DNA from 3 places in the Novosphingobium sp. NBM11 genome. Region 2 is predicted to be linked to each of the others. Evidence: riboswitches for the same ligand, from Rfam matches in the RefSeq annotation. Region 2 holds a riboswitch; each other region holds the start of a gene.

Region 1 (10,370 bases), on a different contig from region 2:
CGCGCCTGTGGCAGGCGATGACGATGCTGGGATCGCAGGATCTGGCGATCTATGGCGGCGCGCGCAGCCTGGTGGACTGGCACGCCCGGCACCGCTTCTGCGCCCGCTGCGGCCATGCCACCGTGCTCGCCAAGGGCGGCTGGCAGCGTTCCTGCACGAACGAAGCGTGCAAGGCGGAGCACTTCCCGCGCGTCGATCCGGTCACGATCATGCTGGTGGAGCATCAGGGCAACCTGCTGCTGGGCCGCCAGCCGCGCTTTCCCCCGCGCCGCTTCTCGGCGCTCGCCGGGTTCGTCGAACCGGGCGAATCGATCGAGGGCGCGGTGGCGCGCGAAGTGCAGGAGGAAGCGGGCGTGATCGTGCGCGATGTGACCTATGTCGCCAGTCAGCCGTGGCCGTTCCCCTCGTCGCTGATGATCGGCTGCCACAGCCTGACCGACGATCCCACGCTCACCGTCGACACCACCGAACTGGAAGAGGCGCGCTGGTTCACCCGCGCCGAAGTGCGGGCGGCGCTGGACGGCGATGAGGAAGGGCCTTTCATCGCGCCCCCGCAGCACGCTGTGGCGCGGCACCTGCTGGAATGGTGGATCGCCCGATGACCGCGCCCGCTACGCCAAAGCCGGTGACGATCGACATCTGGTCGGACGTGATGTGCCCGTGGTGCGTGATCGGCTACCACCAGCTGCAAAAGGGGCTGGCCATCCTGGGCGACGAGGTGACGGCGACGATCCGCTTCCACCCCTTCGAGCTGAACCCCGACATGCCGCCCGAAGGCGAGGAGCAGAGCGCGCATATCATGCGCAAGTACGGGCGCAGCAAGGAACAGGCGGCGGAAGGCCGCTCGCAATTGCTGGCCATCGCCGAACGCGCCGGCGCCAGCCTGTCCTGGTCGGGCGAGGGCACGCCGCCGCCCGCGATGATGTGGAACACCCGCGCCGCGCACACGCTGCTGGTCCATGCCTTGCGCGATTACGATGCGGAAACCGAAGTGCGGCTGAAGCTGGCGCTGTTCGCGGCGCATTTCCAGCACCGCCGCAACGTTTCGGACCATGCGGTCCTGCTCGATGTGGCGGAAAGCGCGGGGCTGGACCGCGCCCGCGCGCAAGCCGCGCTCGACGATCCGGAACTGGCCGCGATCGTCGTGGCGGGCGAGCAGCAGGCGTGGGACTGGAACATTTCGGGCGTGCCGGCAATGGTCGTCAACGGCAAATACCTGATCCCCGGCGCGCAGGAACCGGACGTCTATGCCAACGCCCTGCGCCGCGTGATCGCGCGCGAGGCGGCGGCGGGAGCCTAGGGCGTGTGGCAAATGCCGGAATGGGCTGCCGCTATCGGGTATTCGCGAAAATCAGTTTCCGCGACCAAACAGCAGTACAATCCCTGCAAAACCAATACCCGATCCTAAAATCAGGCCGATGGTGGCGTTCGTCATGGTGATCCAATATGCAATTGGCCGCGACGCTCGAGAGTACACCTGCCCCTTCACGGGAAGCTGTCGATCCGTAAGTCCAGCGTAAAGCCGATTGATCATGAAACCGACAAGACCGAAGCCGACAAGCGCAAGAACAAAATCGCCAAACAATCTGTAACCCTCGTCATTCGAGCAACGCTTGTTATCAGGCTAGCGCCAGCGCCGCCACAAGCATGAAGGGGCTTCTTATGCCCAAAGCCCGGAATATTCTGGTTTCCGAAACGCCGTGCCACACTCTCCGTCGCGGAACTCCTCCTCACCCTACCCCTGCGGTTGCGCGATCCACTTGCCGCTGTTCTGGTATTCGGGCCGGATTGCGTTGGAGCCGGGCAGGTTCGCTCCCGCCGGACTGGACCCGGCGGGTTGTGAACCGGTGGCCGGCGCGCCCGGCAGCCGGTTGCCCGCGCGGAACACGGCATCGCCGCCGCGCTGCTCGATCGCCGGGGCATAGGCGGGCGCGGTGGCGTGGGGCAGCGGCATTTGCCCGAACGCGGCGGACGTTGCGGCCGGCACCGGCGCGGCCTGCTGCTGGAGCGCGGCCAGGCGGCCGTCCTCGTAGGCGCGGGCGAGCGCGACCGGATCGGCGATGTCGGTGGGGGCGGGCGTCCAGGTGCGCGGATGCGGCGCGGCGATCGGCTCGCCTCCGGCATAGACCGCGTTGAACGCCGCCGGGCGTCCCGCGCCGCCGCTCCAGCGGTAGAAGCGATGGGCGCCGATCGTGCCGATGAAGGCCAGGCTGTCGGCCCAGTAGGGGTGGATCGCGCTGGTGTGATAGTGCGTGGCAAGGCCCACCGGGGCATAGACGTAGCCCGCCAGCGCATCGCGGGCCACGCGCCGCGCGCGTTCCCAGAACGCCACCATCGGCCGGCGCGCCAGCGATCCGTCGCAGGCGAAGCTGAACTGGCAGCCGGGCCGTTCCGATCCCTGATAGACCACGCCGCACACGGTATTGGGGAAGGCTGGATGCGCCACGCGGTTCAGCACCACTTGCGCCACCGCGCGCTGGCCGCTGTCGGGTTCCGAAGCGGCCTCGTAATAGATCGCCGCGGTCAGGCACTGCAGCGCGCGCCATTGGTCCTCGCCGCTGCCGCGCGCGAAGATCGGCCGCGCGGCGGGGCCGGCGGGTTCGACGGCGGACGCGACTTCCTCGTCATCGCGGTGCGCGGCCCAGGCCTGTTCGGCGGCGTTGGGCGCGATCAGCCCGGTATCGTCGGGCGAGACATAGTAGAAGGCCGATCCGGGAAAGCTTTCGCCCGCCTGCTCGAACGGCTGCAACGGGCCGGCCTCGGCCTGCGCGGCGGCGCGGTCGATCCCGCCGGGGCTGCCCCAGCCGATGGGGCCGAGCACCATCGCGAACAGGCCGATCGTGGCCACGCCCGCCAGCCGCTGGCGCAGCATCGACGGGGTCCGCAGCCGGCGCCGCACCGAGACCATGTCGCGCCGGCGGATGCGCGCGGCAAAATCGCGCGGGCGGGGCACAAGGGGGGCGGGATCGGCCGCTTCCGCAATGGCGTTGGCGGGAAGGTGATCGCGGCGCGTCTCTGCGTCGCCCGTGCGCACGTTCTCCTCCGCAGCCGGGGGCAAGGCCCCGGTCGGAAGGGTGAACGGACGGTAGGCGATTTCCAGCGGCATCGGGTCTTGGACGCGTTCCTTTGCTCTCCTGCGCTAGCGCGCGCGGACAGGTCCCGCACGCACGGCGTTCGCGCCGTCCCAAGGCGGCACAGACCCGCGTCATAGGGTGAATCGGTTAAGACTCTTGCTCGTGCCCCCGTTCGGGGCTACGCGCCGCAGCGACGCCACCGGTGCCCTTCAACGGGCCTAGAGGGAATCCGCGAAGGACCAACACGGTCCCCAACCGGAGCTGCCCCCGCAACTGTATCCGGCGAGCGCCCTGTCCACGATGCCACTGGCCGCACGGCCGGGAAGGCGGGCAGGGGGCGATGACCCGGAGAGCCAGGAGACCTGCCGGTGTGTGGTCGTTCCGCGGCCGGGCGGGGTGTACCGGGCGCACGCGTCGCGAGTTCCGCCCGTTGGCCCGGCGGTCCTCCCGCCATGAACGGCAGTTCGTTCATGGGCTGGGAGTCTGAAGAATGCCGGGCAAGTATCTGTTTTTCCTTACCGCATCCCTGTTGGCCGCTGCGCCGGCGCTGGCGCAGGACGATATGGCGCAACCCGCCGCGCCGGCCGTCTCCGCCGATGCGCAGATCACCGTGCTCGCCACGGGCAGCAAGCTGCGGCTCGACCAGACCGGGCAGGCCGTCACCGTCATCACCGCCGAGCAGATCGCGCAAGTGCAGGGCGCTGACCTGACGCGCGTGCTGGAGCGCGTGCCCGGTCTCACCTTTTCGCGCAACGGCGGTCTTGGCGCCTTCACCGGCGTGCGCCTGCGCGGGTCCGAATCCGAACAGGTGCTGGTGCTGATCGATGGCGTGCGCGTGGAGGACGTGTCCTCGCCCTCGGGCGGCTACGATTTCGGCAACCTGTTGACCGGCGGAATCGACCGCATCGACGTGCTGCGCGGCTCGAACTCCGTGGTCTGGGGCAGCGCCGCGATCGGCGGCGTCATCGCGGTGACGACCAAGGAAGTGAACGGCGCGGAGGCCAGCGTCGAATATGGCGCGAAGGAAACGGTCTCCGCCGATGCCGTGGCCGGTGTGGCCAACGATCGCTATGCCTTCTCGCTCAACGGCGGCTACGCGCGCACCGATGGCGTTTCCGCCGCCGCGGTCGGCACCGAGCCGGACGGCTACCGCCAATGGCGCATCGGCGGGCGCGGGCGCGTGAACCTCACCCCCGATCTCTCGCTCAACGCCGTCGCGCGCTATGCCGACAGCAAGCTCGATATCGACGGTTATCCGCCGCCGACTTACACCGTGTTCGGCGACACGCCGGAATACCAGAAGACCCGCCAGTTCTCCGGCCGCGCCGGGTTCCACTATGCCGGCAGCGCGCTTACGCTCGATGGCGGCTATGCGCTCGCCGATACGCGCCGGAACTACTACGATCCCACCTACGGCGCCGATCCGCAGTACGGCTACAAGGGCCGCAGCCAGCGCGTCGACCTGACCGGCCGCATCGCGCTGCCCGCGCATGTCGCGCTCGATTTCGGCGGGGACAGCGAATGGACGCGCTTCTCGTCCAGCTTCGACGCGCAGCACAGCGCGCGCCTGTCCAGCGGCCACGCGCTGCTCGGCTGGTACACCGACCGGGCCAGCCTTGCCGCCGGCGTGCGCGTCGACGATCACAGCCGCTTCGGCACGCAGGCGACGTTCGGTGCCAACGGCAGCGTCCGCGTGGCGCAGGGGCTGCGCCTGCGCGCCAGCTATGGCGAAGGGTTCAAGGCGCCCACGCTCTACCAGCTCTATTCGGACTACGGGAACCAGGGGCTCAGCCCCGAACGCAGCCGCAGCTACGACGCCGGGGTCGAATACACCACGGCCGATGGCGTGTTCCACGCCTCGGCCACCTGGTTCCGGCGCGATACGCGCAACCTTATCGCCTATGTATCGTGCTTCTCGGCCACCAGCCCGTTGTGCGCGGACGGGCGCTTCGGCTTCTACGACAACGTCGGCAAGACCCGTGCCGAAGGCGTGGAACTGGAACTGCGCGCCGATGTCAGCCCCACGTTCCGGGCGCAGGCGGTCTATACCTATGACCGCGCCCGCAACCTGACCGTGGCGGACGCGAACTACGGCAAGGCGCTCGCCCGCCGCCCGCGCAACGCGCTGACGGTTTCGGCCGACTGGACCTCGCCGCTCGCTGGCCTGACCCTGGGCGCGGACGTCCGCCTTGTCAGCGACAGCTTCGACGATGCGGGCAACCGCACCCGGCTGGATGGCTACGAGCTGACCACGCTGCGCGCCAGCTTGCCGTTCGGGGATTTCTTCGAACTGTTCGGTCGGGTCGAAAACCTGTTCGATGAAAAGTACCAGACCTCGGCCGGATACGGCACCTGGGGCCGCTCCGCCTTCATCGGCGCGCGGGTGCGCTATTAACGCGGGCGGCTCCTTGCCTTCTTCCACCCCACCGGCCTTGTGGCGGTGGGGCTGGAGGCTGGCGTTGCTGGCGGTTCTTTCCGCTTGCGCGCCGGCCACGCCTCCGCCTTCGGCCACGCGCGCGCACCCCGCGATCGTTTCGCTGAACCCGTGCAGCGATGCGATCCTGGCCGAAGTGGCCGATCCGGGGCAGGTACTGGCGCTGTCACACTACAGCCGCGATCCCCGATCGAGTTCGATGGACGTGGCGCTGGCCCGGCGCTTTCCCGCCACACGCGGCACGGTGGAGGAAGTGCTGGCGCTCCATCCCGATCTCGTGCTGGGCGATACGTTCCTCGGCCCGGCTGCGCGCGAGGCCTACGGTCGCCTCGGCATTCCCGTCACCCAGCTTCCCATCGCCATGACCGTGGCCGACAGCCGCGCGCAGGTCCGCCGCATTGCCGCGCTGGCGGGGCATCCGGAGCGCGGCGAGCGGCTTGTGGCGCGGATCGACGCGGCGTTGGCCACTGCCGCGCCGCCGGCGGGCACGGCCCCCGTGCCAACCGTCGTCTGGCAATCGGGCGGGATCGTGCCGGGCGAAGGCACGCTGATCGCCGATCTGCTGCGGCATACCGGCTTCGCCAGTTTCAGTGCCGCGCGCGGGATGCGCCAGGCGGACGTGCTGCCGCTCGAACGGATGCTCGCCGATCCGCCACGCCTGATCCTGATCGCGTCCGACGCGCACGGCGATGGCGATCGCCGGCTGCACCATCCGGTTCTTGCCGCGCTGGACGGCACGCGGCGCGAAACGCTCGCGCCCGGCCTCCTCTATTGCGGCGGCCCCACGATCATCCGGGCGGTAGCGCGGCTAAGGGAAGTGCGGGCTTCGCTATGACCGTGCGTCCGGTTCCCCTCCTGCTTGCCGCGCTGGCGCTCGCCGTGCCGCTCTCGTTGCTCGCGGGGCAGGTTTGGATCGATCCGCTGGCGCCGGCCGCGCGCAACGCCCTGCCGATCCTGATCGAACTGCGCCTGCCGCGCGCAGTGCTGGCGCTGCTCGTCGGCGGCGGGCTGGGCGCGGCAGGCGCGGCGATGCAGGGCTACCTGCGCAATCCGCTGGCCGATCCGGGGCTGTTCGGCATCGCGCCGATGGCGGCGCTGGGCGCGGTGCTGTCGTTCTGGACCGGCTATGCCGCGCAAGGCTGGCTGCTGCCGCTGTTCGCGCTCGCGGGCGCGGCGCTGGGCATGGCGTTGCTCGCGCTGATCGCGGGGCGGACCGGCGGGGTGGCGCTGTTTACGCTCGCGGGAATGATGATCGCCAGCCTGGCCGGCGCGCTCACCAGCCTCGCCATCAGCCTGGCCCCCAATCCCTTCGCGCTCAGCGAGATCGTCACCTGGCTGATGGGCGCGCTGGCCGATCGCGGCTGGCCCGATGTGCTGATCGCGCTGCCGCCCACGCTGCTTGGCCTGCTGGTGCTGTGGCGCACCGGGCCGGCGCTCGATGCGCTCATGCTGGGCGAAAGCGCGGCGCGCTCGCTTGGTGTCGATCCGGCGCGGCTGTTGTGGCGGATGGTCGCTGGCGTGGGCCTCGTCGTCGGCGCGGGCGTGGCGGTCGCCGGGATCATCGGGTTCGTCGGCCTGGTCGTGCCGCACCTCGTCCGTCCCTTGACCGACCGCCGCCCCTCCGCGCTACTGCTGCCGAGCGCGCTGGCCGGGGCGCTGCTGTTGCTGGTGGCCGATTGCCTGTGCCGCCTGCTGCCGCTGGCGGGCGGCGAACTGCGCCTTGGCATCGCGCTCAGCCTGATCGGGGCGCCGTTCTTCCTGCGCCTGCTGCTGGCGATGCGGCGGGAGATCGCGTGATGCTCGCCGCCAAGCAGGTATCCGTTCCCGGCCGGCTGGAGGCGATCACCACCGCGCTGCGCCCCGGCCAGATCACGGCGATCTGCGGCCCCAACGGCGCGGGCAAGTCCACGCTGCTCGCCTGCCTCGCCGGGCTGCACGCGCCGACGGAAGGCGTCGCGCTGCTCGATGGCCATCCCGTCGCCACGCTGCCGCCGCTCACCCGCGCGCGCGCCATCGGCTTTCTGCCGCAGGACGGCGCGGTCGCCTGGGATGTCACCGTGGAAACGCTCGTCCGGCTCGGTCGCCTGCCGCACCGCGCCGGACCCGAAGCGGACGCCGCCGCCGTGCGCGCCGCCCTGGCTGCTCTCGATCTCGCGGATCTCGCCGCGCGCCCGGTGTCCGCCCTGTCCGGCGGCGAGCGCGCCCGCGCCCTGCTGGCGCGCGTGCTGGCGGGCGAACCGGGCTGGATACTCGCCGACGAACCGCTCGCCAGCCTCGATCTCGCGCATCAGCTTGCCTTGCTGGCCCGCTTCCGCATCCTCGCGGGGGGCGGAACGGGGGTGGTCCTCGTACTCCACGATCTTGCGCAGGCGATGAACCATGCCGATCGCGTCCTGATCCTCGATCACGGGCGCCTCGTGGCCGATGGGCCGCCCGAAACGATGCTTACCCCCGCGATGATCGGAGAAGTGTGGGGCCTTGATGGCCATTGGCTGGGCGAGCCGGGCCGCAGGGCGCTGGCCTTCTCGCCGTCCTGACCGCGCCAGGCCCTTCTACTGGTCGCCGCTGAACGGGGGCGGTGCGAAGATTTCCACAATCGCGGTGCCGGCGGGCGCAGTCTTGCCGGACATGGTCTGCGCCGTGATTCCGGCACCGGCCAGCGCGTTCGGCAGGGCCTCGTCGTGCGCGTCCTCGGGCATGGCGATGCGCACGTGGGCAACGCCCCAGCGCTGCAACGCCCAGATCGCGACACCGGCGGGAATCGTGTCGGCGGGGGCTCCCTCGGTGGTCAGTGCGATACGCAATTCCGGTGTGGCGGGCGGGATCACGCGCACGCTCCAGCCTTCGGCGGCATCGGTGGCGATGCGTTCGGCCCGGAGATAGTCGGCCAGCTTCCAGCCGGGCGCGGCAACCGGTTGTATGTTCACCGCGCGTTCGGTCCGGTTGATCCACAGCGCGGTGGTGGGCAGGCCGATGCTCGCGCGGATGCGGGCATAGGGCGGCACGTCGGCGGCGATCCCGGCGGCGGTGCGTTCCATCGCCGCGTCGATCATGGCGCGGGTTTGCGAGGGCAGGTCGGCGGCCAGTACCTGCTGGAGATTGACCGAGACCGCAGGCCCGACTTTGGCGGCAAGGAGATCGTGGACGCGCTGTTCGCCGTTCGCCGCATATTGCGGGGCGATGACGACCGCATTTATCGAGGGATCGCCGAACAGGGGCCAGTGCGCGTCCATTTGCGCGATGCTGGTGCCCCGCTGGCCTGAAACCTGCTCGATCGCATTCCTCGCCGACGAACGCAGCGTGCCCTCGCGCTTCACCTGCACCAGCGTCATGGCCAGCGGGGTGGCCAGCGCGAGGAACGCGGCAATCCCGGCGACAGTATGCGCGGTGGTCCACTGCACGTTCTGCAATGGCCGCGCCGCGCCGGAGAGCCGGGCGACCAGCGCGAAGGCAAAGGCGATGGCCGAAAGGTTGGTCAGGAACAGCAGCAGCGCGCCCAGTGCGAAGGTGGGTTGCAGCGTGGCGATGCCATAGCCGACAGTGGTCAACGGTGGCATCAGCGCGGTGGCGATGGCCACGCCGATCGCGGTTCCGCCCTTGCCCATCACCGTGGCGTACCCGCCGGCGATGCCCGAAAGCAGCGCGACGGCAAGGTCGAGCAGGGTGGGTTGCGTGCGGGCGAGAAGTTCGGGCGTGGCGTTGCGGATCGGGCTGATCCAGGTGATCAGCATCCCGGCGGCAATGCCGATCGCCGCGCCCACCAGCACCACGCGCGCGGCATCGCGGATGCGCTGACCGTCAATGGAGGCGAAGCCGAAGCCCAGCGCGGCGATCGGGCTCATCAGCGGAGAGACCAGCATCGCGCCGATCACCACGGCGGTTGAGGATTGCAGCAGGCCCAGTGCCGCGATTCCGGCGGCAAGGCCGCACATCAGCATGTAACCGCGCGTCAGCGCGCCATCGTCCTGCACCTGATGGCGCAAGTCGCGCGCGTCGTCAGGCGACAGTTCCGGCAGCAGAATGAGCCGGGCGAACCGGATCCGCCAGCGCAGCAGGCGATGCCGGAACGGAGCGAGGCGGGAGGACAGCGATGCGGGATCGGGAAAGCGGAATACCATGGGGGGGAGGATAGCGGCCTTGCCACCGGCCGCCAAATCCGCAGGGGTTCGTGCCGCCGACGATTTCGTCCGGACCGGATGCGAAAAAGGGCATGGAACCGGTCCATGCCCTTTTGTTCGTTTGCGTATCGGCGGGCGATCAGGCCGGCAGCGTCAGCGCCTCGTAGCGTTCGAGATGCCAGTCGGCGGGGCCGAACTGGCTTTCGATCATCGTCAGGCGCTTGAAGTAATGGCCGGCGGCCAGTTCCACGGTGATGCCGATGCCGCCGTGCGTCTGCACCGCGTTCTGGCCGATGAAGCGCAGCGACTTCGAGACTTTCGCCTTGGCGAGGCTGACCGCCGCCTTGCGCTGTTCGGCCGGAAGATCGAGCTTGAGCGTGCCCATCAGCGTCATCGAGGCGACCTGCTCGGCCTCGATCATCATATCGGCCAGGCGGAACTGCAGCGCCTGGAACCGGCCGATCGGCTGGCCGAACTGCTTGCGCTCCTTGGTGTAGGCCAGCGTCAGTTCGTGCAACTGGCGCCCGGCGCCCTGGCCTTCGGCGCAGACCGCCATCGTGGCCTCGTCCACCACCTGCTCGATCAGGTCCATGCCGCCCGGCAGCAGCGCTTCGCCGGGCACGGCGACGTTCTCGAAATAGACTTCCGATGCCTGGAACCCGTCGACCGTCGGGTAATCGCGGCGGGTGACGCCCGCGCTCTTCGCGTCCACCACGAACAGCTCCACGCCGCCGCGTTCGTTGC
Region 2 (10,370 bases):
AGCGCCACGCCCCGCACGCGCCGCAGCGCCTTTCCCGGGGTGAGCACGGTCTCCACGTCGAGCAGGCCCAGCCCGGCGATGTCGCACGGATCACCTTCGATCCCGAGCGGATCGGCGATCCGGCGGCCGAGCATCTGGTATCCGCCGCAAATCCCCAGCACCGCGCCGCCGCGCCGGTGATGGGCGAGGATGTCGATGTCCCAACCCTGCGCGCGCAGAAACGCCATGTCGGCGATCGTCGCTTTCGATCCCGGCAGCACGATCAGCGCGGCATGGGCGGGGATCGGCGTGCCGGGCGGAACCATCGCCACGTCCACCTCCGGCTCCTGCCGCAAGGGATCGAGATCGTCGAAATTCGCGATGCGCGGCAGGATCGGGCAGGCGACCAGCTTGCGCCCCGGCGTGACCGAGGCCGCGCGGTCGAGCACCACCGCATCCTCGCTGGGCAGGCGCGCGGTGGCCGCGATCCAGGGCACCAGCCCGAAGCCGCGCCAGCCCGTCAGCCGGGCGATCGCGTCGTAACCATCGGCGAACAGCGCCGGATCGCCCCGGAATTTGTTGACGATGAAGCCCCGGATCATCGCCGCGTCGGCCGGATCGAGCACCGCGCGCGTCCCCGCCAGCGAAGCGATCACCCCGCCACGGTCGATATCGCCCACCAGCACCACCGGCACATTCGCCGCACGCGCGAAACCCATGTTGGCGATATCGCCATCGCGCAGGTTGATCTCGGCCGGCGAGCCGGCGCCTTCGACCACCACCAGATCGCAGCGCGCGCGGAGGCGTTGCCAGCTTTCGAGCACTTCGGGCAGCAGGCTGCGCCGCCCTTCGCGGAAATCGGCCGATCCCAGCGTGCCACGCACCCGGCCATGGACCACGAGCTGCGACGTGCGATCCGCCTGCGGCTTCAGCAGCACGGGATTCATGTCGGTATGCGGCGCGGCGCGCGCGGCCAGCGCCTGCAACGCCTGCGCCCGGCCAATCTCGCCGCCATCGACCGTGACCGCCGCATTGTTCGACATGTTCTGCGGCTTGAACGGCAGGACGCGGATGCCCCGGTTGGCCAGCGCGCGGCACAGCCCCGCGACCAGCACCGATTTGCCCACATCGGAACCGGTCCCCTGCACCATCAGGCCAGCCATGCCATTCCTCCCGCTATCAGCCATCCCAGCCCGCAGGCCCTGACATAGACACGCCGCGCCGCGATCAGCGCGGCAAGGCCGGCCTCTCCTCCCGCACCGATCCACGGTTTGTCCAGCACCGCCCCGTCGTAACGGACCGGGCCGGCCAGCCGGACGCGGAGCACCCCCGCCATGGCCGCCTCGGGCCAGCCGGCGTTGGGAGAGGCATGGCGAGCATGATCGCGCCACACGATGCGCCAGCCGCCTCCGCCCGCCAGACAGAGCAGCAGCGCGGAAAGGCGCGCCGGTGCCAGATTCAGCAGATCGTCGCTGCGCGCCGCCGCCCAGCCGAACGCGCGCAGCGGCGGCTCGGGATGGCCGATCAGGCTGTCCGCCGTATTGACCGCCTTGTAGGCCCACGCACCCGGCAGCCCCAGCACGAGCAGCCAGAACAGCGGCGCGACCACGCCATCGCAGAAGCTTTCCGCCAGGCTCTCGATCGCGGCGCGGACGATTCCGGCATGATCGAGCGCGGCGGTATCGCGCCCCACGATCCTGCCCACGGCCTTGCGCGCGGCGGGCAGGTCATCGCGCGCCAGCGCCGCGATCACCGGGCGCACATGGTCGTCAAGGCTGCGCTGCGCCAGCGCGGGCCAGGCGGCCAGCGCGAGCAGAGGCCAGGCCAGTGGCCCCGCTGCCCGGCGGATCGCGTGCTCCACCGCCAGCGCCCCGAGCGCCGCAGCGGCGATCAGCAGCGCGACTGTGAGCACGCCCAGAACGCGCCGGGAAAAGTCACCTAAGCCGGGCCGGTTCCAGCGGCGTTCACAGGTTGCGATCAGGCGCGCGAACGCGCCGACAGGGTGCCCGGTCACCGCGTGCAGCCGGGCCGGCCAGCCCAGCCCGGCGTCGAGCGCCAGCGCGACCAGCGCGACAGGCTCAGCCATCGGCCCGTCCCTGCGCCAGCGCCGCATCCAGCCGCGCGCGTTCCGCGTCGTCGGCCGGCAGACCAAGGCGCAAGAGATCGGAGTGATCCGCGAAAGGCCGGGTCAGGATGCGGCGGCGGGCGAGCATGGCGAACAGCCGCCCGGCCTCCGGCGTGCGCACCAGCCGGAACAGCGGGCAGGCGCCCTCCGGCGAAAGGCCGTGGCGGCGCAGCACGCGATCGAGCGCGGCGGCCCGCGCCGGCAGCGCTAGCCGGGTCTGCGTGATCCACGCCCGGTCGGTATAGGCCGCCGCGCCGAGCGCCAGCGCGGCGGCATGGACCGGCCAATCGCCCAGCAGATGGCGCAGCGCCGCCAGGACCCCCTCCGGCGCGATCACGAAGCCCAGCCGCAACCCGGCAAGCCCGAAGAACTTGCCGAACGAGCGCAGCACGATCAGCCGACGCTGCGGGGCGACCAGCGCGGCCAGGCTGACGTCCGGCGCGCAATCGGCGAAGGCTTCGTCCGCGATCAGCCAACCGCCATGCGTTTCCTGATGCGCCAGCAAGGCCAGCGCGCGGGCGTGCGCGAGCACCGTGCCATCGGGGTTGTTGGGGTTGCCGAGGACGATGGCGGTTGCACGAGGCGGTGGGTCTTCGCCCGAAGCCAAAGCCGCTCCGGGCGCAAAGGCATCGCGATAGGTGCCATAGGAAAGCAACGGGTAGCGGCCCGGCAGGGCCAGCACGCGGGCCAGCAGGCGCAGCGCCGTCTCGCTGCCCGGCACGGCCATGCAAAGATCGGGCGCCACACCGAAATGCCCGGCAGGGCCAGCACGCGGGCCAGCAGGCGCAGCGCCGTCTCGCTGCCCGGCACGGCCATGCAAAGATCGGGCGCCACACCGAAATGCCCGGCGGCCCGCGCCTCCAGCCGGGCGAGCGCCTGCGTATCGGGCAGGCCGCGCCAGTCGATCGCCAGTGCCGGGGGCGGCTGCCACGGCACGGGATTGATCCCGGTCGAAAGGTCCAGCCAGTCCTCCGGCGCGCCGCCGAAGCGCGCGCAAGCGTCCGCGATCCGCCCGCCGTGGTGGGTGAAAGCCGCGCTCATCCGGTCACCGCCAGCACCAGCAGCCCCGCCGTTTCGAGCAGCTCGATCCCCGCGCCATGCCCGTCGCCCGAAAGGCCGCCGATCCGGGCGCGCAGCCACCACGCCCATAGCGGCACCAGACCGAGCACGAGCAGGAGCGCCGCGTTGGTCAGGCAAGCGCAGAAGGCCAGACACGCCAGCCAGACCGCGAAAACCCGGCCGGTCGCGCCAGCCCGGAACAGCGTGCCCATCCCCGCGTGCAACGGCGGCAAGGTGATCGCCCAGGCGATCGGCCCCAGCCGCGCCAAGACCGGCACCAGCAGCAGCGCGGGCGGCACCGACACGGTGAGGGCAAGGTGCAACAGCACCAGCTTGGCCGCCACTTGCAGCCCGATGGCGACCACACCGAAGCTGCCGATATGCGGATCGGCCAGCACGGCGGAGACGCGCGCGCGATCTTGGTGCGCCGCCCCGGCCGCGTCCGCGATGTCGCCCAGCCCATCGAGGTGCAGCGCACCGGTGATCGCGATCCACGCGGCCAGCGCCAGCAGCGCGGCAAGCCAGGGATCGCGGTGCAGACCCAGCCACGCGGCAGCGGCCACCGCGCTGCCGACGACCAGCCCGGCGGCGGGAAACCAGCGGATCGCCCGGCCGAAGTCCGCCTCGTCCGCCGGAATCACCGGCAGCGGCAGGCGCGTCAGGAATTGCAGGGCGAGCAGGCAAGGTCTCACGGCGCGTTCCCCGACCGGAGGTCCGTGATCTGGCCAGCCGGCTTCTCCCCCGGCCAGACCTTGAACGAGAGCAAGGCGCCATAGGGCAGGTCCAGCGCCCAGACGGCGCGATGGTCCAGCCCGGTCAGGACCGAGACCGCCGCGCGCATCGCGCCGGCGTGGGTGACGACCAGCGTCGCGCGATCGCGTTCGCGGATCGCCTGCCCTACCCGGTGGCACAGGGCCGACCAGCGCTCGCCGCCCGGCGGGGGGCAGGCATCGGGATCATCCCAGAACCGGGCGAGATCGGCCTGCGGCACGGCGTCCGGGGCACGGCCGTCCCAGGCTCCGAAATCGAGTTCGCGCCAGCGCGGATCGACAGCCAGCGGCAAGGCGCGGGCCTGCGCGAGCGCTTCCGCCGAGGCCCGCGCGCGCCGGAGATCGGACGTGACGATCCCCGCGACGTCCAGCGCCATCGCCGGCGCGAGCAGCCTTGCGCAGCCGGGATCGTGCGCCGCAACGTCGGTGTGCCCCAGCAGCAGGCCGGGCCGCAGCGGCGGACCGTGCCGCAGCAGGTGAAGCGTCACGGCTTTCATAGGGCCTGCGCCACCGCCGCTTCGGCAAAGGTCGCCATGCCGTTGTGGGCGGCAAGGGCGGCGCGCACCAGTGGCACCGCGACCGCCGCGCCCGATCCCTCGCCCAGCCGCAGATCGAGGCGCAGCAGCGGCTCCAGCCCGAAGTGCCCGAGCAGCCGCGTATGCGCCTGTTCGGCCGAGCAATGCGCGGCAAGGCAATGATCGGTAAATGCGGGCTGTGTGGCGACCAGCGGAGCAATCGCCGCGCAACAGATGAACCCGTCAAGCAGCACCGGCACGCGCAGCCGCCGGGCGGCCAGTATCGCGCCGGCCATGGCCGCGATTTCGCGCCCACCAAGCCGTCGCAACGCCTCGAACGGGGTAACGCTCTGCGCACCATGCAACGCCAGCGCGCTTTCGACGGCCGCGACCTTGCGCGCGATGCCGGCGGCGTCGACGCCGCTGCCGCGCCCGCACCAGTCCACCGCATCGCCACCGAAAGCCTGCGCGCACAGCGCGGCGGCGGGCGTGGTGTTGGCGATCCCCATTTCGCCCACGAAAAGAAGATCGGTATCCGCCGCCACGCTTTGCGCCCCGGCATTGAGCGCGGCGAGGCATTCCGCCTCGCTCATCGCCGCCGCGCTGGCGATGTCGCCGGTCGGGCTGTCAAGATCGAGCGCGACCACGGACAGCGCCGCGCCGCACGCCCGCGCCAGCGCGTTGATCGCCGCGCCGCCGGCCTGGAAATTCGCGACCATCTGCGCGGTCACGTCCACGGGAAAGGCGCTGACGCCGCGCGCGGCCACGCCGTGGTTGCCGGCGAACACGGTCGCCCGCACCCGATCGAGCACCGGCCGTTCGCGCCCCTGCCAACCCGCCATGAACAGCGCGATCTCCTCCAGCCGCCCCAGCGATCCCGCCGGCTTGGTCAGCACCGCCTGCCGCGCGCGCGCCGCGGCCAGCGCGGCATCGTCGGGCCGCGGCAAGGCGTCGAGCGCGGCGCCGAACGCTGCCGCATCTTGGAAGCGGATCATGGGCAGACAATCATGGGCAGACATGGCCTTCAGGCGGCGTGCGCGTGATGAAGTGCCCCTTCACGCCTTCCGGCCATTCGGCATAGGGCACCACGCCTTCCCTGCTTTCGGCGTGGCGCGCGGCATAGCTCAGGATCGCGCGGGCCGCCGCCTCGTCGGGCGTGAAGCCGCCCAGCACGTAGCCAATCCGGCCGGGCGCGCGGATATGGACCGTGCAATGGCGCTGGCAGGCGAACAGGCAGGCCATTTCCTGCACCGCCACGCCGGCAAGGGCCGGTTCCTGTGCCTGAACCTGCCGCAAGGCCTCGGCGAGCAGCGCGCCACCGCGCCGCCCGCCTTCGTCCTCGCGCCGGTCGGCGGACAGGCGGCAGGTGGAGCAGACCACCACTGCCGGCCCCGCTGCAACCGCGCGCAGCATCAGAACCGGCTCCGCAGGCCGATGTAGACCGTCCGGCCCAGGCTGCCGTAACCGCTGGCGGTCTCGTAGTGCCGGTCGGCCAGGTTTTCGATGCGGCCATGGACCGTCAGCCCACCAGCCACGCGCCACTGCACGCGCAGGTCGACCAGCCAGTAGTCGGGCAGGGTCGCGCGGCTGCCCGCGCGGTCGAACGTTGCGCCGGCGTAGCGCGCGGCCACGCTGGCCTTCACCCCTTGCGGCAGCTCGATCCCGCCTTCGATATCGGCGAGATGGCGCGGCACGCGGGCAAGCTGGCGGCCGAAGTCGGCGCCGCCGGGCGACCGGTCCTGCGCGGAGATCCAGCTGTAGTTGGCTTGCGCGAACAGCACGCCGATCCGCGCATCCCCGCTCAGTTCGATGCCCCGCGCGTGCGCCTTGCGGACATTGGCGTAATAGCCGAAGCGCGTCGTGGTGGTGCTGGGCACGTAGCAGGACGCGGGCAGCGCGCCGCTGGTGGGGCAATAGGCGAAGTCGATCAGGTTGTCGGTGTCGCGCTCGAACCATGCCGCGGAACCGTGCAGCACGCTGCCCAGCGTCTGCTCGAAGCCGGCCGACCAGCCCCTCGCCCTTTCGGGCCGGAGGTCCGCGTTGCCGTAGAGGCTGAACAGCTGGTAGAGCGACGGAGCCTTGAACCCGTCGTCATAGCTGGCGCGCAGCACCGTCCTGCCCGCGTTGGGTGTATAGACCCCGCCGGCGCTGAACACCGTGTTGCCACCGAAGCGCGACTGGTGATCGTAGCGCACGCCGCCGTTGAGCGTCAGCCCGGCAAGCGGCGTCGCGCGCAGCTCGCCATAGAGGCTGTCAGTCGAAGCGGTCTGGGGCACCAGTGTGTAGGGCGCGGTGTTGTTGCCCGGCGAGGCCGTGGTCATCCGCTGTTCCTCGCGCTCGGCGCCGAACACCGCCTGCACCGCGTCGGAAAGGCGCAGCGATCCCTGGTACTCGAAGCGGCGGACGCGGCCGTGGGCATCGAAGTTCAGCGGACGGATCGCGCGGGCGGGGTCGTAGTTCTCGCGGTCCGTCTCGGTCTGCATCGCCGCCAGCCGGTTGGTGAAACGGCCATTGAGCAGCGCCAGATTGAGCCCCGCATAGCCCGACCATTCCTTCGTCCGGCCATAGATGAGCGAATCGCCCGCCGTGCTGTCGAAATCGTTGCGCGCGTCGGCCCAGTAACCGCGCAGGTCCAGCGACAGGTTCGGCGTCAGCTTGACCGTGGCTGTGCCACTGGCGGAGGTGCGGCGGTATCCGTCGGGCTCGGTGCCGTTGCTGCGCGCCGAAATGCCGTCGGTGGAGAAGGTCGAGGCGGACAGCCGCCAGTCGACCAGCGTGCCCGTGCCGCCGACGCCGGCTTGCGCGTTCACCGTATCGTGCGTGCCCGCCTCGACCGCCAGGCCGCCTTCCAGCGGCTTTTCCGCCCGGCGCGTGGTCACGTTGATGACGCCGCCGATCGCGTCGCTGCCCCACAGGATCGATTGCGGACCGCGCAGGATCTCGATGCGTTCGATGTCATCGACCAGCAGGTTGGCGAAAGCATAGCCGCCGGACGTGGCGGAAGGATCGGACAGGCGCATCCCGTCGATCACCATCACCGACTGGCCAGCGTCCGCGCCACGGATGCGCAGCGACGTGGCGGCGCCGTAACCGCCGTTGCGCGACAGGCTGATGCCCGGCGTGCGGACCAGAAGATCGGTCACGGCCAGCGGCTGCGCCTGGCGGATGGCCGCCTCGTCCAGCACGGTGACGGTGGAGGAGACGCGATCCTGCGCGACCGGCGTGCGCAGCGCGGTGACGACGATGGAGGTGTCGGGAACGGCGTCAGGGGCCGGATCTTCGGGGTAAGGGGCAGCATGGGCGGCCACGGGAAGGCCCAGCGAAAGGGAAAGGGCAGAAACAACGGAACAACGGGTCAGGCGCATGGTGCGGTTCCCTGGATACGAACGGCGATGACCTGCCGCTCGGACCGCAAGGAAAACGCCCGCCGCGCGACGCCCCGGCGAGGTGGCCGGAGGGCACGAGACGACGCTTCCCGCACGGTCTTCCCGGCAGGCAGTGGCTGTCGTTGCGCGAGGGATCGTCCCGCCTTTGGCGCGGGAACCTCGAACGTCCGGTGCACCCTGCCCGAACGAAGAACGACCGCGTCAGGCAGGTCTCCTGGCTCACGGGTCAATGCCGGTCCGGCCGCCTTCTCAGGACGGTGAAGTCCCAATGGCGTGATGGCCGGTCGGCTCGCCGCTTACAGTTGCAGGGGCAGCCGGGGTTTCGCACCCCGTTCCCTTTTGATCCCCTTCCGGGGAACCTGTCGCAGAGCGGCGGATAGCTTCGCGCCGGCGCTGCCGCAAGCGCGAATGCTTGCGGCAGCGCACCGGTTCGCTTATCACCGGCGGCGTAACGGGTGCCCGAAAGGGCTTAATCGGGAAGTCCGGCCGGCGGAAATCCGCCGAATCCGGCACTGCTCCCGCAACTGTGACCGGTGAGCGCATCGCCATCATGCCATTGGGGTTCCGGCCCTGAGAAGGCGGCGACAGGCGCGATGATCCGGGAAGTCAGGAAACCGGCCCGCTATCGTCGTTCCTTCGCGCGGGCGGGATGCACCGGGCGGACGAGGGCTTCTCCCTTGGCGGACGACATAAGTGCGTTTGTTGCCGAAGGGGGCCTGTGATGAACTGCGTCTGACATCCACGACAACCGCAGCAGGCGTGCGCCCCGGCCCCGAGCTTTCGGTTCCGCGCCCGCCCGCGCATCGCAAAGGCCCCCGCGCCGCAGCCGATGGTCGCGTGCGCGGCCACAACGCGAAATCCAACCCGTTCAGGAGACCCCTCATGGTCCGTAATACCCGGTTCGAACTGTCCGTCTTCGGGCTTCTCGCCCTCGTCATGCTCATCACGCGCAGCCATTCGCTGAGCCAGGTCATCCACCTGCCCGATACCAGCCTGGCCAGCTTCTTCGTGCTCGGCTTCTTCGTCCGCCGCGCGGCCGCGTTCGGCGCGCTGTTCCTGCTGGGCTATGCCATCGACGTGGTGGTGATCGGCTGGTTCGGCCAGTCGGCCTTCTGCTTTACGCCCGCCTACGGGATGCTGGTGCCCGCCTATGGCGTGATGTGGCTGGCCGGACGGTACGCGCAGGCCCGGCTGGGCGAAAGCCTGGCCGCCCTGCCGATCATGGCCGTGCTGCTGATCTGCGCCACGTTCGCGTCCGAACTGCTTTCGAGCGGCGGTTTCTACTTCCTCGGCGGCCGCTTCGCCGATCCGACACTCGCGGGCTTCCTGCCCCGCATCGGGCGCTATTTCCCGTCGACGCTGTGGGCGACGCTCGGTTGGAGCGGCCTGGCCGCCGCCGCGTTCTCGCTGCTGTTCCTGATCCGGCCCGAGCTGCGCGAAAGCGAGCGCCGGTGAGCGGGTCCGAAGACAACGCGCACCGCGAGCGCACCCGCCGGCACAAGGCGGTGGTCGACGCCAAAATCGCCGCCGCCACGCGCGACAAGGGCCTGCTGCTGGTGCTGACGGGCAACGGCAAGGGAAAGTCCTCCAGCGCCTTCGGCATGGTCGCGCGCACGCTGGGATACGGTCGCAAGGCGGCCGTGTTCCAGTTCATCAAGGGGGCCGAGAACGTGGGCGAGCGCGCCTTCTTCTCGCGCCATCCCGACGTGATCTGGGAAAAGTGCGGCGAAGGCTTCACCTGGGAAACGCAGGACCGCCAGCGCGATATCGCCGCCGCGCGCGCCGGCTGGGAAAAGGCCAGGGCCGCGCTGGCCGATCCGGCGATCAGCCTCGTGGTGCTGGACGAGCTGACCTACCTCGTCACCTATCGCTATCTCGCGCTCGACGAGATCATTCCCGCGCTGGAAGCGCGACCGGCGATGCAGCACGTCGTCATCACCGGCCGCGCCGCCGACGAGGCGCTGATCGCCGCCGCCGACACCGTCAGCGCGATCCGCGACGTGAAGCACGCCTTCCGCGACGGCGTGCGCGCGCAGGAAGGGATCGACCGGTGAAGGCGGCGCGGTGCCCGGCCCTGCTGGTCAGCGCGCCGGCATCCGGGCAAGGCAAGACGCTGGTGACGGCGGCGCTGGCCCGCCGTCACCGCCAGGCCGGGCGCAAGGTTCGCGTATTCAAGTGCGGCCCGGACTTCCTCGATCCGATGATCCTCGAACGGGCGAGCGGCGCGCCGGTCTATCAGCTCGACCTGTTCATGGTGGGCGAGGCCGGATGCCGCCGCCTGCTAGCCGATGCCGCGCGCGAGGCCGATCTCATCCTCGTCGAAGGGGTGATGGGCCTGTTCGACGGCGATCCGTCCGCCGCCGATCTGGCCGCCCGCTTCGGCCTGCCGGTGCTGGCGGTGGTGGACGGCAGCGCCACGGCGCAGAGCTTCGGCGCGCTGGTCCATGGGCTTGCCTCCTACCGCGACGACGTGCGGGTGATCGCGGCGCTGGCCAACCGCGTTGCGGGAGAGCGTCACGCCGCCATGCTCGGCCAA
Region 3 (10,370 bases), on a different contig from region 2:
GGGCACATTGGAGGCATCTCTCCATGCCTACCGGGCGACATGGCACCCAACCGAGCAAATCCCCGAGCGCATTATCGGCACGGCGTTGTGTGCGGATGTGTTCTGCTCTCCAGATCCTTCCGCGCGGGGTGAGACGACGCGCCTGGTGGCTAACATCGCGGTCAAGCAACCGACATGGCGCGCCAATGTCTATGCCCAGTTTTATGACTGGTCGATGTTCTCGAACCCCACTTACACCGATCCGGATAGCACAAGCGCGCAGATCAAGCAGTTCGACCGGCGTTGGGTCCTCGGGCTGTCCGCACAAAAACATTGGGAAATCGCTGACAGTCTGGCTGTGAGCCTTGGCACCGAAAACAGATACGACGCCGTCGGGAATGTTGGTGTCGATCGAACGGCTGCCCGCGCATTTCTTGCGTCACTCGGGCACTACCGGGTCGGGGAATTGTCTTCCGCGCTCTACGGCGAAGTCGCTTGGAAACCCTTGGCGGGACTGCGTGTGACAGGTGGTCTTCGCGGGGACTATTATCACTATTCCGTGCGTGCACGAGATTCTGTTGCGGCGTCGCTGGGCGAAGGCAGTGGCTCAGCGTCGATTCTCTCTCCCAAGGCGTCAATCGCCTATCAGGTTACGCCGCATCTTGAACTCTACGCCAACTGGGGCCGTGGATTCCATTCCAATGATGTTCGGGGTGCGGTCAACAGGGACACGCCTGTTCCCGTTCTGGTTCGCGGCATTGGCAAGGAACTGGGAGGACGCATTCAATTCTCAGGGGTCACGTTAACCGCGACTTACTGGTGGCTGCATGTCGGCAGCGAACTTCGTTTCATTGGCGATTCCAATGCTGTTGAACCGTCGGGTGCCAGTGGGCGTCATGGCTATGAAATCGTCGCCTTCTGGCGGCCGTTCCCTTGGCTTGCGCTTGATGGAAACTATACCGCCAGCCATGCGCGCTTCGACAATGGCGATCACATCCCCAATGCATTCGAGAACGCGGCTTCAGCAGGTGCCGCCATCATTCTTGATCCCTGGGAAGCCAGCATTCGGGTGCGCCACCTTGGACCTTCTCCGCTTGTCGAGGACAACAGTGTCCGGGATCGGGGCAGCACGGTCATGAATGCCCGGGCCGCGTGGAAGGGCAAGAAGGTCGAGATATTTGGAGAAGTGCTGAACATCTTCGACAGCCGAGACAAGGACATCGCCTATTATTACGAGTCCTACATCCCCGCCTTTGATGCAGGTGCTCCGGTGGAAGGCCGGTTGAGCCGCGTGGTCGAGCCTCGAACTGTGAGGATTGGCGCAAAGGTCAATTTCTAGCGAAATCCCTTGATGGGCGGCGCTGCGGCACGTCTGCGGCACCGTCCTTCGTTTGTTCATTCCTCAATCGCCGAGCCAATCATGCCCCTCACGAAGACACTGCCGTCCCTGTCTCTGCGCCGACGAATTGGTGCCTTGTTTGCCGGATTGATCGCCGCCAACATTGGCGTCTGGGTCTGGGCATTCAGCCTGTTTCATGCACAGCCGTTGATGCTCGGCACCGCCGTGCTTGCCTGGGGGCTGGGCCTGCGTCACGCGGTTGATGCCGATCATATTGCGGCGATCGACAATGTGACCCGCAAGCTGATGCAGGACGGGCAGCGTCCGGTTTCGGTCGGATTCTGGTTCGCGATCGGGCATTCCGGAATCATTGCCATAGCATCGATCATCATTGCGGTGACGGCCAGCGCGCTGTCGCAGTTTGGCGCTTTCAAGGAAATCGGTGGCGTGATTGCAACCGTGATTTCCGCGCTTTTCCTGTTCACGATCGCCGGCATGAACCTGGTCATCCTGCGCTCTGTCTGGCGGACTTTTGCCCATGTTCGTGCAGGCGGCAGCTATGCCGAGGACGATCTTGATCTGCTATTGGGTGGGCGCGGTCTGCTTTCCAGACTGTTCAGGCCGATGTTCCGCCTCGTGAACAAAAGCTGGCATATGGCCCCGCTGGGGTTTCTGTTCGGGCTTGGGTTCGATACAGCAACCGAAGTTGCCATTCTGGGCATGTCGGCCAGCCAGGCCGCCGATGGCCTGTCGATCGGGACAATCCTGGTCCTGCCCGCCCTGTTCGCGGTCGGTATGGCCCTCATCGATACGGCGGACGGCGTGGTGATGCTGGGCGCTTATGAATGGGCCTTCGTGAAGCCGATCCGCAAGCTCTACTACAACATCACCATTACCCTGATCTCGGCCATCGTGGCGATTGTCATTGGTGGAATCGAAACGCTGGCCCTGATTGGCGACAAGCTGGCCCTTACGGGTAGGCCATGGCGGGTCGCCGCTGAACTGGGCGAAAATTTCAATGGTCTGGGCTTCGCCATCATCGGTCTTTTCGTGTTCTGCTGGCTGGCGAGTTACGCGATCTATCGCTGGAAGCGGTTCGATGAAATCGAGGTTTCGGTCGTTGCCTGACCGTCACTGCGTGGATCGTTGCGTCATACTCAGCCACGATGACCAGTCCTGCACCGTCTCAATCGATCTTGATGTCCGAATGCCGCTCGGGCTTCGCGTACATCACGGCGAGCGCGACGCGGCGATCCGGATGCTGATGGCTCGTTCCAACGGAACATTCGTTAAATCCAGAAAAAGTTGTGTCTTTGATCCGAATTCAAGGCAGGCTGCGGAAGATCTCGTCGATGCCATACGGAAACGGCTTTTCCGGATAGCGTGCAAGCCTGTCAGTCAACGGCAGGTCGAGGATATTCTCTGCATCACGTCCCGCGAGCGAACACGGTGGGCCAAGGACGGCCGCTTGGCCCTATCGGGGGCTTCCAGGATCAGAAAAGGCGTAACCGAAATAACGCTCTGGACTTATCCCTGCGATGCGATCGAGCGCCTGGCAGCCAACCCATCCGAGATAAGGCGATGGCGTAAAGAGGATGAAGCAACAACTTCAATTGGCTTGGCTGGCATTTTCGTCTAGAGCGCGCGGCGAAGGACCGGGGCAACCCGCCCTTCAATGATCGCGCCGGTGCCCCGCAAGGGGCTTAATCGGGAATGCGGTGCGGGAGCTTGCTCCCAAATCCGTGGCTGTCCCTGCAACTGTAAGCGGATAGCGCGATGCACATGCTCCTGAACACAGGAGCTGCCACTGGACAGCGCTTTGGCGCAAAGTCTGGGAAGGCGTGCATCAAGCTGTGACCCGCGAGCCAGGAGACCTGCCGGCGCACCGGTCGCTCTTGCCTGATCCAGGGGATGGTCACGGCACGGTAACTCTCCGTCTGAGCGACGAAGCTGTGCGGCTGGGGCTGCACGGCCGCGTGGTAACGGGTGCTTCATCGCGCCTGCCCGTTGCGATGCGCCGACCGGACTTGTCCGGCAAGCCCCGCCGTTTGTCGCTCTGGCGCGCGGAGGAATTGCTTGTGGCCGACCTGTCAAAGGTGCCTGTCACCATCATTACGGGCTTTCTGGGCGCGGGGAAAACCACGCTCATCAGCCATTTGATCCGCAATGCGGGCGGGCGCAGGCTGGCGGTGGTGGTCAACGAATTCGGCTCGCTGGGCGTGGATGGCCAGATTCTGGAATCTTGCGCCATTCCGGATTGCCCGGCGGAAAACATCGTAGAACTGGCCAATGGCTGCATCTGCTGCACCGTGGCGGATGACTTCATCCCCACGGTGGAAAAGCTGCTGGCGCTTGATCCGCGCCCGGATCACATCCTGATCGAGACATCGGGTCTGGCCTTGCCCAAGCCGCTGCTCAAGGCGTTTGACTGGCCCGCGATTCGTAGCCGGATCACCGTGGACGGTGTGCTGGCGCTGGCCGATGCCGAAGCGGTGGCGGCAGGCCGGTTCGCGCCCGATGTGGCCGCGCTTGACGCCCAGCGCGCCGCCGATCCCAGCATCGATCATGAGACGCCGCTTTCGGAAGTGTTCGAGGACCAGCTTGCCTGCGCCGACATGATTCTGCTGACCAAGGTTGATCTGGCAGGTCCGGAAGGTGTCGCCGCAGCGCGCGCGATCATCGCGGCGGAGCTTAGTCGCCCGGTTCCGGTGATCGAACTGACCGAAGGCGTGGTCGATCCGCGCGTGATTCTGGGCCTTGATGCCGCTGCCGAGGACGACATCGCCGCGCGCCCATCGCACCATGATGGAGATGACGACCACGAGCACGACGACTTTGACAGCACCGTCATCGCATGGGGCGAGATCGCCGATCCGGCAGTGCTTGTGGCGCGGATCGAAACGCTGGCGCGCGATCACCATATCCTGCGCGTGAAGGGCTATGCCGCCGTTGCGGGCAAGCCGATGCGGCTGCTGGTGCAGGCGGTAGGCGCGCGGGTGCGCCACCAGTACGACCGCCCGTGGCGGCCTGACGAGCCGCGCCGCACCACGCTGGTCGCCATTGCCGAGCACGATCATGTCGATGCAGACGCCATTCGCGCGGTGCTGCTGGCGTAAGGCGCGGGCCATGCACGTCATTTTCCGCGAAACGCACGGGATGGAGGAAACCGCCGTCCCGCAGGATCTGGGGCAAGAGCCTGCGGATCTGGTGGTCCTGTCCTTTTCGGACAGCGACCTGGGCGCATTCGCGGCGGCATGGCATCAGGCCCGCGCGGGCGATGTGGCGTTCCCTTCGCTGCGGCTCGCCAATCTGGCGGCGCTGATGCATCCGCTGTCGGTCGACACGTATGTCGAGCGGACACTTTCGGGTGCAAAGGCGATCCTGATCCGGCTGATCGGCGGCACGCCCTATTGGAGCTACGGGCTGCAACAGGTCGAGGCGCTGGCCCGGTCGCGCGGCATCGCCCTGGCCGTGCTGCCCGGCGACGGCTGGGAGGACGCGCGGCTGGATGCGGTTTCGACCGTGCCGGTGCCTGCATTGCGCGAACTTGCGCAGTGGTGCGATGCTGGCGGTGCAGGGGCGGCGCAGGCGGCGCTTGCCGCGCTGTCGCAGCTGGCGGGGCTGATTGATGCCCCCGCCCGGACATGCGATCCGCTGCCGATGGCGGGAGGCTGGCATCCCGGCTTTGGCGTGGTCGATCCTGAAGCCTTTGTGCGCGATCCGGCAAGGCCGCTGGTCCTGATCGTGTTCTATCGTTCTTACCTGACCGCCCACGATCTGGACCCGTTTGCCGCCCTGCATACCGCGTTCGAGCAGCGCGGTTTCGATGCATTGTCGATCTTCGTCCCCTCGCTGAAAGCCCCGCAGGTGCGCGAACAGGTGGACCGCTGGGTGCGCGGACTTGGCCCGGTAGCGATCATCAACGCTACCGCTTTTTCCGCGCGGGGCGAGGACGGCGCCACCCCGCTTGATGGCGCGGGCGTTCCCGTGTTTCAGCTGGCGCTGGCCACGTCCGGGCGCGCGGGATGGGCGGCGGCGTCGCGCGGGCTTTCCCCCGCAGACATTGCCATGCATGTGGTGCTGCCCGAAATTGACGGGCGGGTGTTTGCAGGCATCGCCAGCTTCAAGGAGGCGGGGACGCGCGATCCCGCGCTTGGCTTTGCCCGTACCATCCATCGCGCCGATGCCGGCCGGATCGAAGCGATCACCGCGCGGGTAGCGGGCTGGATCGCACTTGCCCAAACGCCGGTTGCCGAGCGGCGGGTTGCGCTGGTCCTGTCGACTTATCCCGGCAAGGCATACCAGATCGCCCACGCCGTGGGGCTGGATGCGCTGGCTTCTGCCGAGGCGATCCTGGCCGATCTGGCCGAGGCGGGATATGCCACTGACGCGCAGGCCGGACTGGCAGCGCTCCTTGAATGCACACATCAGCACTGGCCGCTGGCAGAGTACCGCAAGGCGTTGGCAGCACTGCCCGATACCCTGCGCGCTGAACTTTTCGCCGCATGGGGCGAGCCGGAAGCCGATGCTGCCGCCGCCGATGGCGCGTTCCGTTTTGCCGCGCTGCCCATCGGCAACGCGCTGGTAGCCTTGCAGCCCGAACGCGGCGAGCGCGCCCATCGCGACGGCGACTATCACGACCTGTCCCGCTGCCCGCGCCATGGCTATGTGGCGTTCTACCTGTGGCTGCGCCAGCGAAGCGTGGACGCGCTGGTGCATGTCGGCGCACATGGCACACTGGAATGGCTGCCGGGCAAATCAGTCGCGCTGTCCGATGCTTGCTGGCCCGAGGCGCTGACCGGCGCGATGCCGGTGATCTATCCGTTCATCGTCAACGATCCCGGCGAAGCGGCGCAGGCCAAGCGCCGGATCAGCGCGGTTACGATCGGGCACGTTCCCCCGCCACTGGTGCAAACGCAAAGCGGTGCGGGGCTGGCCCGGATCGAGGCGCTGCTGGATGAATTCTCCAACGCTGGCGGGCTGGACCCGGCCCGCCGCGACCGTCTGCAAGTGAACATCCGCGACGAAGCGCGCGTGCTGGGACTTGAGGCGGAACTGGGCCTTGATGACGCGGCCACGCTGGTCGAGGCGATCACCCGGATCGACCGCTTCGTTTGCGATGTAAAGGACAGCCAGTTCGGTGGCGGGCTGCATGTGTTCGGGCGGGGAGATCAGGGCGCAGCCGAGCGGGCCGGATTGCTGGCGGCACTCGACGGACGCCGCGTTCCGCCCGGTCCCTCCGGCTCCCCCTTTCGCGGGCGCAGCGATGTGCTGCCAACCGGGCGAAACCTTTATGCGATAGACCCGCGCGCCGTGCCTTCACGCGCGGCCCATGCCCAAGGGGTGACACTGGCAGAGGAGCTGATCCGGCGGCATCTGCAGGATCACGGCGATTATCCGCGCGGGCTGGTGCTCGATCTGTGGGGATCGGCCACGATGCGCACGGCGGGCGAGGAATTCGCCATGGCGCTGCACCTGCTGGGCGCAAAGCCGCTGTGGGACACCGCGTCCGAACGGGTAACAGGCATCGAAATCCTGCCGCTGGCGCTGCTGGACCGGCCGCGTATCGATGTGACGTTGCGGATTTCCGGCCTGTTCCGCGATGCCTTTCCTGCGCTGCCGATACTGTTTGGCCAAGCGGTGCGCGCGCTGTGTTTGCGCGATGAACCGGCGGACTGGAACCCGTTTGCAGGGCAGGCTGCGGCACCGCGCGTCTATGGCCCGGCCCCCGGCAGCTATGGACTGGGTCTTGGCGATGCAGCCGAGGTCTATACTGAAGCGGCCCGGCGCGCTGCTGGTGAGGCATGGCTGGCGGCATCGGACCATGCGTTTGACGCAGCCTCCGATGCGATCGGAACCTTTGCCGATCCTGACGGCCTGCGCCAGCGTGTTGAAGGAGCGGACGCCTTTGTCCATCTTCAGGACTTGCCCGAAACCGATCTGCTGCTGGCCGCCGATTATGCCGCGCACGAGGCGGGCTTTGCCGCTGCCAAGGCGCTGATCGGTGGTTCGGCGGCGCTCTACCACCTCGACAATCGCGATCCGGGGCGCACCGTTGCGCGCACCCTGACCGAAGAGATCGCCCGCGTGGTCCGCGCCCGCGCGGCGCACCCAGGCTGGGTGGCGGGCATGATGCGGCACGGCTTTCGCGGGGGGGCAGAACTGGCCGCGACGCTGGACCATATGGGTGCCTTTGCGCACCTTTCAGGCAGCGTACCGCCGCATCTGTTCGACCTTTATCACGACGCGACACTGGGCCAGACCGATGTTCGCGCATTTCTTGAACGCGAGAATCCGGCTGCGCTGGCGGCGATGGAAGCCCGCTTTGCCGCGCTCCATGCCGCCGGGCTGTGGCAGACCCGGCGCAATTCCATCCTCGCCAGCCTGCCAAGGCTTGAGGACAGGGCATGAGCAGTTTTGCGGTGAAGGGCTGGTGCCCCGATGCCTGGCACCCGATGATGGCGGGCGACGGGCTGCTGGTGCGGGTAAAGCCTCGGCTTGGCCGCCTGACGCGGGCGCAAGTGCTGGGCCTGTGCGATGCCGCCGTGGTGCACGGCAATGGCCTGATCGACATGACCGCCCGCGCCAATCTCCAGCTTCGCGGGGTGCCTGAAACTGGCTGGCAGGCGCTGCTCGACCGGTTGCTTGTGCTGGATCTGGTGGACCCTGACCCTGTCATCGAACAGCGGCGCAACATTCTGGTCGCGCCGGATTGGCGCGCCGGTGATGACAGCCACCGCATTGCGGGCGCATTGCTGACCCGGCTGGATGAGTTGCCCGATCTGCCCGGTAAAGTGTGCTTTGCCATCGATGCCGGTCAGACCTGCATTCTGGGTGGCGAGGCGGGCGATTTCCGCATTGAGCGCGGCGGCGATGGCGGTCTGATCCTGCGCGCCGATGGCCGCGCCACCGGTATGGCGGTTGCTGCTGGCAGGGAAGTGGACGCGCTGATCGCGCTCGCCCACTGGTTTGCGGCCAGCGGCGGCGCGAAAGCGGGGCGCATGGCGCGACACCGGCTGGTCCTGCCCGAATGGGCCTGTGGCGACATTCTGCCCGCGCCGTCGGCTGCTTGCATCGTGCCGGGCCTTCATGATCTGGGCCTCCGTGATGGGAGTTGGGCCTATGGCTTGCCGTTTGGCCGGATAGAGGCGCGGATACTGGCCGGGATGGTGGAAGCATCGCCCGCCGCAGCGGTGCGGATCACGCCGTGGCGTGTGCTGCTGGTGGAAGGCGCGCCTGCCGTTTGCGCCGGTGGGCTGATCGATAATCCTGCCGACCCGCTGCTGCATGTCGATGCTTGCCCCGGCGCGCCCTGCTGCCCGCAGGCCTCGGTTGAAACCCGCGATCTTGCCCGCCGCCTTGCACCGCATGTCGCCGGGCGGCTGCATGTTTCGGGCTGTGCCAAGGGCTGCGCCCGCCAGCGCGCCGCCGATGTCACGCTGACCGGCCGCGATGGCCTGTTCGATCTTTCCCTGAACGCACCCGCCGGTGCGTTGCCAGTTCGCTCTGCGCTCAGCCCAGCCGAGCTTCTCGCCCATTTCGGAGCCGCTTGATGCCCCATATCTATGAAACCGATGGCGCGGCCATCTATCGCCAGTCTTTCGCCACGATCCGCGCCGAAGCCGATCTGGCGCCCTTTTCCGCTGATGAGGAACCGGTGGCGGTGCGCATGATCCACGCCGCCGGGATGGTGGACCTTGCCGCGCATATCCGCTTCTCACCCGGCTTTGCCAGTGCGGCGCGGGCGGCGCTGGCCGCTGGCGCGCCGGTGCTGTGCGATGCGCGGATGGTGTCCGAAGGGATCACCCGTGCGCGGCTGCCTGCTGATAATCAGATCATCTGCACCCTGAATGCGCCGCAAGTGCCCGACATGGCGCGGGCAATGGGTAACACCCGCTCTGCCGCCGCACTGGAACTGTGGCGGCCGCATCTGGCAGGCGCGGTGGTGGCCATCGGCAACGCGCCAACCGCGCTGTTCCATCTGCTGAATATGCTGGAAGATCCCGATTGCCCGCGCCCTGCGGCGATCATCGGCTGTCCGGTGGGCTTTGTCGGCGCGGCGGAATCCAAGGCCGCGTTATGGGCCGCGCCGCCGGTGCCGTGCTGCATCGTTGAAGGGCGGCTGGGCGGCAGCGCGATCACGGTTGCTGCGATCAACGCTTTGGCGAGCGGCAACGAATGAGCGCGGCCCTTTCCTGCGGGACGATCCACGGCGTGGGTTTGGGTCCGGGTGCGCCCGATCTGTTGAGCGTTCGCACCGACCGGCTGGTGCGCGGCGCCCGCCACGTGGCCTATTTCCGCAAGGCCGGGCGGCCGGGTCAGGCGCGGCGGATTGTTGAAGGAATGCTCCGCCCCGACGTGATCGAAATCCCGATGGAATATCCGGTGACGACCGAGATTCCGTTATCCGACCCGCGCTACAACGACTGTCTTTCCGCTTTCTATGCCGAATGCACGCAGCGATTGGTCATGCTGGCGCAGGCAGGCGAAGACGTGGTCGTGCTGTGTGAGGGCGATCCGTTTTTCTACGGTTCGTTCATGCATTTGCACACCCGGCTGGCGGGCACGGTTCCGGTGGCAGTGGTGCCGGGTATCACCGGCATGGCCGGGGCGTGGAACGCAACCGGCATCCCGATCACCTGGGGCGACGATGTGCTGACCATCGCGATGGCGACCCTGCCCGAGGATGAACTGGTGCGACGCATCCGCGATACAGATGCGCTGGTGGTGATGAAGATCGGGCGCAACCTGCCCAAACTGCGCCGCGCGGTGGCCGCTGCCGGGCGCGAGGATGCGGCATGGCTGGTCGAACATGCCGCCATGCCAGGTCAGCGGGTCACGCGGCTGATCGAGGCCGAAACGGTCACGCCCTATTTCTCGATCCTGCTGATTCACGGCCAGGGGCGCCGGCCATGAGTGCCGGGGCCATGAGCGGCTGGCTGGCCATCGCCGGTCTAGGGCCGGGCGACGAGGCGCTGATTACGCCCGAAGTCACCGCCGCTCTGGCCGGGGCAAGCGATGTCATCGGCTATATTCCCTATGTCGCCCGGAT

Evidence for each region. A riboswitch is a leader RNA that binds a small molecule or an ion and turns the genes downstream of it on or off. The one in region 2 is predicted to bind cobalamin.
Region 1: another riboswitch for cobalamin. It lies ahead of F1640_RS06500 (TonB-dependent siderophore receptor); the one in region 2 lies ahead of F1640_RS22310 (TonB-dependent siderophore receptor).
Region 3: another riboswitch for cobalamin. It lies ahead of cobW (cobalamin biosynthesis protein CobW); the one in region 2 lies ahead of F1640_RS22310 (TonB-dependent siderophore receptor).

The regions. Positions count from the first base shown of each region.
Region 1 is NZ_VUOG01000001.1:1,364,730-1,375,099, reverse strand. Features, by position in the region: gene nudC (NAD(+) diphosphatase) at 1-602, shown strand, start outside; gene F1640_RS06515 (DsbA family oxidoreductase) at 599-1,300, shown strand; gene F1640_RS06510 (hypothetical protein) at 1,352-1,585, opposite strand; gene F1640_RS06505 (cell wall hydrolase) at 1,736-3,106, opposite strand; cobalamin riboswitch at 3,258-3,459, shown strand; gene F1640_RS06500 (TonB-dependent siderophore receptor) at 3,565-5,469, shown strand; gene F1640_RS06495 (ABC transporter substrate-binding protein) at 5,534-6,343, shown strand; gene F1640_RS06490 (iron ABC transporter permease) at 6,340-7,305, shown strand; gene F1640_RS06485 (ABC transporter ATP-binding protein) at 7,305-8,045, shown strand; gene F1640_RS06480 (DUF389 domain-containing protein) at 8,061-9,626, opposite strand; gene F1640_RS06475 (acyl-CoA dehydrogenase family protein) at 9,766-10,370, opposite strand, start outside.
Region 2 is NZ_VUOG01000003.1:439,207-449,576, reverse strand. Features, by position in the region: gene F1640_RS22345 (cobyric acid synthase) at 1-1,142, opposite strand, end outside; gene cbiB (adenosylcobinamide-phosphate synthase CbiB) at 1,130-2,065, opposite strand; gene F1640_RS22335 (aminotransferase class I/II-fold pyridoxal phosphate-dependent enzyme) at 2,058-2,849, opposite strand; gene F1640_RS22330 (adenosylcobinamide-GDP ribazoletransferase) at 3,142-3,855, opposite strand; gene F1640_RS22325 (histidine phosphatase family protein) at 3,852-4,430, opposite strand; gene cobT (nicotinate-nucleotide--dimethylbenzimidazole phosphoribosyltransferase) at 4,427-5,443, opposite strand; gene F1640_RS22315 (DUF1636 domain-containing protein) at 5,454-5,861, opposite strand; gene F1640_RS22310 (TonB-dependent siderophore receptor) at 5,861-7,813, opposite strand; cobalamin riboswitch at 8,021-8,212, opposite strand; cobalamin riboswitch at 8,271-8,472, shown strand; gene F1640_RS22305 (hypothetical protein) at 8,717-9,289, shown strand; gene cobO (cob(I)yrinic acid a,c-diamide adenosyltransferase) at 9,286-9,888, shown strand; gene F1640_RS22295 (cobyrinate a,c-diamide synthase) at 9,885-10,370, shown strand, end outside.
Region 3 is NZ_VUOG01000001.1:510,598-520,967, reverse strand. Features, by position in the region: gene F1640_RS02530 (TonB-dependent receptor domain-containing protein) at 1-1,318, shown strand, start outside; gene F1640_RS02525 (HoxN/HupN/NixA family nickel/cobalt transporter) at 1,400-2,446, shown strand; gene F1640_RS02520 (hypothetical protein) at 2,439-2,957, shown strand; cobalamin riboswitch at 2,987-3,215, shown strand; gene cobW (cobalamin biosynthesis protein CobW) at 3,397-4,434, shown strand; gene cobN (cobaltochelatase subunit CobN) at 4,445-7,729, shown strand; gene F1640_RS02505 (cobalamin biosynthesis protein CobG) at 7,726-8,871, shown strand; gene F1640_RS02500 (precorrin-8X methylmutase) at 8,871-9,500, shown strand; gene cobI (precorrin-2 C(20)-methyltransferase) at 9,497-10,234, shown strand; gene cobJ (precorrin-3B C(17)-methyltransferase) at 10,246-10,370, shown strand, end outside.